2 linked regions of the Undibacterium parvum genome follow. The protein of the gene in region 1 binds, or shares a complex with, the protein of each later gene. Links are inferred from orthologs where the notes say so. Each region holds a gene or a part of one and is shown on either strand. Other genes may lie near its edges.

Region 1 (3,250 bases):
GCGCGACACAGGAGCTCAATTATTACTACTGCCTGAATATTGGCCGCAAATGGGCTTGCAAGAGACCGATAAACTGACTATCGCCGAGCCTCTTGGTCACGGTGTGATTCAGGGTTTTTTGTCTGGCACGGCGCGCCGTTTGGGTGCTTGGATCATAGGCGGTACGCTTCCTTTGATCTCATCAGAAGAAAATAAGGTGCTCAATACCAGCTTGGTCTACAACCCTCAGGGGGAGGCGGTCGCGCACTATGACAAAATCCATCTGTTTGGATTTAGTAAAGGCAGCGAGTCGTATGAGGAGTCCAGAACCATCGTGGCTGGCGATGAGGTGGCTACTTTTGAGACTGATCTAGGCAAGGTTGGCCTGTCAATCTGCTACGATTTGCGCTTCCCGGAACTGTTTCGGCACATGGGTGTATGTACTTTGATCGTCGTACCTGCGGCTTTTACTCACACCACGGGACAGGCGCACTGGGAAATATTATTGCGCGCCCGAGCCATAGAAAACCAGTGTTACGTGTTGGCTGCGGCACAAGGTGGCTTGCATACCAATGGTCGACGCACATGGGGGCATAGTATGTTGATCGACCCCTGGGGTAAAATCGTCGATGTATTGTCCGATGGTGAGGGCGTCGTCAGCGGTGAGCTTGATATGGCTCTGTTGCAGGGGATACGCGAAAATCTACCGGCCTTAAAACACCGAAAACTTGTTTGATCCCTACGTGGCGGCCAGATGATCTACAATTCGAAGATACCGACATAAATTGAGGCTAATAATTTAGCTTTTGCGCCTCTTGCGCGATGTTCCGCCCCATTTCTATAGATAGCATATGAAACTATTTGACTCAAATCTGCAGCATCTCGCGATCGCCCGAGATATATTACTTACCCCATTTGGCTTGGACGAGGCTAAATTACAAAAAGCCTTGGGCTCGATGTTTACGCATAGGATTGATTATGCGGATCTGTATTTTCAGTTTACCAAAAATGAGGGTTGGAGTTTAGAAGAGGGCATAGTAAAAACCGGAAGTTTTTCGATAGATCAAGGGGTAGGCGTGCGCGCTATCTCTGGTGATAAAACTGCTTTTTCCTATTCTGATGAAATTTCTGAAATTGCCTTGCTGGAGGCCGCCAAAGCCACTCGCACCATCGCCCGTCAAGGCTCTGGCAAGGTAAAAGTAGCATCGCAAATGCAAGCACGTGCCAGTCAGGCGCTGTTTCTGAAAAACGATCCTTTAGCTTCACTTGATGCGACCGAAAAAGTGAGTTTGTTAGAGCGGCTGGAAAAAATAGCCAGAGCTAAAGATCCGCGTGTAGTGCAAGTCATGGCCGGTTTGGCGGGTGAGTATGACGTTATTCTGGTAGCTCGTAGCGACGGCATAATGGCGGCCGATATCCGCCCGCTGGTTCGGGTTTCCGTCACTGTCATTGTAGAGCAAGACGGTCGTCGTGAAATGGGTTCTAGCGGTGGCGGTGGACGCTACGACTACTCTTATTTTTCCGATGCTTTATTGGCGCAATATGCTGATGAGGCTGTGAAGTCGGCTTTAGTCAATCTCGATGCAAGGCCGGCACCGGCTGGTCCGATGACGGTGGTGCTAGGTTCCGGTTGGCCTGGCATTCTTTTACATGAAGCGATCGGTCATGGTCTGGAAGGCGATTTTAATCGTAAAGGATCAAGTACTTTTTCCGGACGCATCGGTGACCGCGTTGCCGCCAAAGGCGTTACTGTGGTGGATGATGGCACACTCGCTAATCGTCGCGGATCTCTGAATATCGACGATGAGGGCAATCCTACTCAATGCACCACCTTGATCGAGGACGGTATTTTGAAGGGCTATATTCAGGATACGATGAATGCCCGTCTGATGAAAATGCCGGTGACTGGCAATGCACGACGTGAATCTTTCGCCCATCTGCCTATGCCGCGTATGACCAATACCTATATGCTGGCGGGCGATAAAGATCCTCAGGAGATTTTGGCCTCGGTAAAAAATGGTCTTTACGCGGTTAATTTTGGCGGTGGTCAGGTCGATATCACGAATGGGAAATTCGTTTTCTCAGCCAGCGAAGCGTATATGATAGAAGACGGTAAAGTGACGTATCCGGTCAAAGGCGCGACCTTGATTGGCAATGGTCCGGACGTCTTGAATCGTGTCTCTATGATAGGTAACGATATGCGTCTCGATCCTGGTGTCGGTGTCTGCGGTAAGGAAGGACAGAGTGTGCCGGTAGGTGTGGGCCAACCTACCTTGCGTATTGACGGTTTGGTGGTTGGCGGAACCGCATAGCAACATTGGCAAGATCATGATTTTCGTCAGGAAACAGAATAAAATAAAACAAAAGCCTTGCCAAGCCACGTAAAATATTGTTATAGTCAATGCATCTGATTTGAAAAGTTCGCCATGACACACGCACGATTTTACTTTTATTTTTATTTTAGCTATTCCAACCCCAAGGCGGTGGAGAAGCGGTAAGTTCACGTAAAAGCAAGATCCGAACATATCAAATCTAAAAAATCCGCCAGCACTGGCGGATTTTTTTTTGCCTTATTAATTTAGATTTCAGTATTTATTTTTGTAAATTTTTATTCAACCTTAATCAAGAATTTTAACCATAAAGCGGGAAAAACATGCAACGCACCGACGATTTACGCATACGGGAAATGAAGGAACTGCTGCCGCCATCGCATCTGATACGCGAATTTGCCTGTTCTGAAAAGGCATCTGAAACGGCGTCCGGTGCCAGAACCGCGCTACACCGTATTTTGCATGCACAAGACGACAGGGTCATGGTGGTGATCGGACCTTGCTCGATACACGATACCAAGGCAGCCATGGAATATGCGCACAAACTGGTAGAGCAGCGTGAACGTTTTTCCGGTGAATTGGAAATCGTCATGCGTGTGTATTTTGAAAAACCACGCACTACCGTGGGTTGGAAGGGCTTGATCAATGATCCGTATATGGACAATAGCTTTCGCATCAATGACGGCTTAAGGATAGCGCGTGAATTGCTACTCAATATCAATGAGTTGGGTCTACCTGCCGGCACTGAGTACCTAGACGTGATCAGCCCGCAATACATTGCCGATCTGATTAGCTGGGGTGCCATCGGGGCCCGAACCACTGAATCGCAAGTGCATAGAGAGCTCGCTTCCGGGCTGTCCTGCCCGGTTGGTTTTAAGAACGGCACCGATGGTAACGTCAAGATCGCAGTGGACGCGATCAAGGCCGCATCGCAACCGCAT
Region 2 (3,147 bases), 1.0 Mb from region 1 along the record:
GTAGAAACCTAGTTTTTCATCATCGTAAGGGCCTACCCATTCAGCAGCGTCTATCGTGCCTTTTTCTAGCGCGGTGTAGATATCACTACCTGGAATTTGCTGAGGTACGGTACCCAACTTGGTCATGACCTTACCGGCAAAACCACCGACGCGAAATTTCAGACCTTTCAGATCTTCTACCGTTTTGATTTCTTTGCGAAACCAGCCACCCATTTGAGTGCCGGTATTTCCGCCCAAGAAGTTCACCACATTGTATTCAGCAAAGAATTCACGCATCAGCTTCATACCATTGCCATGCAACATCCACGCTGTTTGCTGACGTGATGTCAGGCCAAATGGCATCGCGGTATCAAATGCGAAGGTCGCATCTTTACCAAAGAAGTAGTAGGAAGCGGTATGTCCCATCTCTACCGTGCCGTCTTTGACCGCATCGAGCACCGCTGGGCCTGGCACGATTTCGCCACCAGCAAAAGGGCGAATATTAAATTTACCTTCGGTCAGTTCTTTAACGCGGTTGCAAAACACCTCAGCCGCACCGTAAATAGTATCCAAGCTTTTAGGAAAACTTGATGCCAAACGCCAATTAAGCGTAGGGGTTTCTGCCAAGGCCGGCGTTGCAACTGCCACACTGGCGGCACCTACAGAGGCGCTTACTGCTGCTTTTTTTAGAAAGGAACGACGTTCCATGCTGTCTCCAATATAAGGATATTTCCGATTTCTTCGGTTCGGGGTTCGCCTGCAATGTGCATAAATTAAGACTAATTGAAGCTAATTAAGTCTTACTTACTATGCAAGCGAAATCCATTCTATGGGCAGAGTATCAAGCTCGCAATCAATGTTTATATTGCATTGCAACATAAACATTGATTGCAGTATGTATTTCCAGCGTATTTAACAGCGTGTATATTTTAAATTCCATAAAAATCAAGCACTTATAAAAAACAAAGGCTAGGATTCATCTTCAGATAAATCCTAGCCTCGCTTAAATTTAAGTATTTCTACGTATCCAGCATTACGACAAAAACGACTTAACTACCGGCAACAGTCATATTCTCTATCAGAATAGAGCCGGTTTGCTTGGTGCCGCGAATCAGGGTATCAGCACCTATCGCGACGATTTGCTGGAACATTTGACGCATATCACCGGCGATGGTGATCTCTTCTACCGGATATTGAATCACGCCGTTCTCGACCCAAAAACCGGATGCACCGCGTGAATAATCGCCAGTCACATAATTGACGCCCTGCCCCATCAACTCGGTCACCAACAGTCCGGTGCCCATCTTTTTTAACATGGCCTTAAAGTTATCCGTTTTTTTGGTTTGCGTAGAACTCAGTGTCAGGTTATGTGAACCACCGGCATTACCTGTGGTTTGCATACCCAATTTGCGCGCTGAGTAACAGGACAAAAAGTATCCCTGCAAAATACCATCCTTGACCACATCGCGACGCTGCGTCTTGACGCCTTCGTCATCAAACGGGGAGGATCCTACGCCACCGGGAATATGCGGGTCTTCCACTACTTGTAAGTGCGTAGGAAAAATCTGAGTTCCTAATGAGTCGAGTAAGAAGCTAGATTTGCGATACAAGGCACCGCCAGAGACCGCTTGTACGAAAGAACCCAGCAATCCGGCTGCCAAAGGCGCTTCAAACAGCACCGCACATTTACGCGTATCGAGCTTGCGTGCATTCATGCGCGCCAGAGCGCGCTCGGCGGCATAGCGTCCTATGGCTTCCGGCTGGGCCAGTTTTTTAGCATTGCGTTGTGAGCTGTACCAATCGTCACGCTGCATGCGCGCGCCCTTGCCAGCGATAGGAGAAACCGAAATGGTATGGCGCGAAAATGGATAACCACCCATGAAGCCACGTGAATTGGCCGCAACAAAGTGCGATTGCTGTGCATGCACGCCAGCGCCTTCGCAATTGGTCACTCGTTTATCGACCGCGTAAGCGGCGGCCTCGGTACGGCGAGCCAACTCGATCGCCTCTTCGGCGCTCACTAACCAGGGATAAAATAATTGTAAATCTTGCGGATGCATCTCCAGCAAAGCGGCATCAGGCAAGTCGGAACAATTGTCTTCAGCGGTAAAGCGCGCGATGTTGTAAGCGGCATCGACCGTGTCCAATAAAGATTTTTGCGAAAAATCAGAAGTGCTGGCATTGCCGCGTTTTTGTCCGATATACACGGTCACGCCTATGCCTTTATCGCGATTCTGTTCTATCGTCTCGACCTGGCCTTTACGCACACTGACAGAAAGCCCTCCGCCTTCGCTAATTTCGACAGCGGCGTCAGTTGCGCCTTTTTCACGTGCAAAACGCAACATATCTTGTGCAATTTGCCTTAACTGATCCTGAGTATGGGTAAAAACTGGTTTGCTCATGGGCGGTTTCTTTAGTTGCGTAGATAAAAAGGGTATCATAGCAGCCGTTTCAATAAGTTTATAGAATAAAGGCGAGTCAATTATGCCAAATCCAAATCGAGGCTCCTGTGGCTTCAAGTCCACCGAGTTCGAACAAGAGTACGAACGCCCTTCAAAATCACAGTTAAAACGTGAAATGACAGGTCTGCAAAAGCTAGGTCAAGAACTAATCGACCAGCCGCGCGACCGCGTAAAGCGTGTGCCTATGCCGGAAGATGTGCGCGATGCCATCCTTGAATGTCAAAAAATCAAGGATCACGAAGGCCGTCGCCGACAATTGCAGTTTGTCGGTAAAAAGATGCGTACTTTAGATGAGACCGAAGTGGCGCTCATACAAAAAACCATAGACAGCTGGAAAGGTGCATCCAAATCGGATACTGCCGCCATGCATGCTTTAGAGCGCAAACGCGACAAATTATTAGCCAACGATACTGCAGTGACCGAATTGATGGCCGAATATCCGGAAATCGATGCGCAACAATTACGCACCATGATACGTAATGCGCGCAAAGAGCAAGCCGAGAGCAAGCCGCCAAAAGCGTATCGCGAAATCTTCCAATTACTCAAAGAACTTTCTAAAGTAAAAACAGCAGGCTCTGCTGATGATGCTGAAGGCGATGACGAGGAAGACGATGAGTGAACTTGCTAGCGGCAACGCTGACAAGTCGGAGCGTGCCCTACGGATAGGCTTAGTCTCGATCTCGGATCGGGCCTCAGCCGGTGTTTA

The links.
Region 2: the proteins of tldD (region 1) and pmbA are in contact, whole or in part, in a solved structure (PDB 5NJ9), measured with the Escherichia coli proteins. The link is inferred for Undibacterium parvum from one-to-one orthologs.

The regions. Positions count from the first base shown.
Region 1 is NZ_CP034464.1:3,799,621-3,802,870, forward strand. Bases 142-3,060 are described here. They hold tldD (metalloprotease TldD), read left to right. Parts: upstream 142-830; coding sequence 831-2,291; downstream 2,292-3,060. Other genes in these bases: EJN92_RS16620 (carbon-nitrogen hydrolase family protein), read left to right, coding at 142-715; aroG (3-deoxy-7-phosphoheptulonate synthase AroG), read left to right, coding at 2,633-3,060. In the rest of the region: more of EJN92_RS16620, read left to right, coding at 1-141; more of aroG, read left to right, coding at 3,061-3,250. UniProt on the Escherichia coli protein: Metalloprotease involved in CcdA degradation. Suppresses the inhibitory activity of the carbon storage regulator (CsrA).
Region 2 is NZ_CP034464.1:4,820,567-4,823,713, forward strand. What follows is about bases 206-3,021. They hold pmbA (metalloprotease PmbA), read right to left. Parts: upstream 2,382-3,021; coding sequence 1,029-2,381; downstream 206-1,028. Other genes in these bases: EJN92_RS20980 (TRAP transporter substrate-binding protein), read right to left, coding at 206-687; yjgA (ribosome biogenesis factor YjgA), read left to right, coding at 2,464-3,021. Also shown: more of EJN92_RS20980, read right to left, coding at 1-205; more of yjgA, read left to right, coding at 3,022-3,060; mog (molybdopterin adenylyltransferase), read left to right, coding at 3,053-3,147.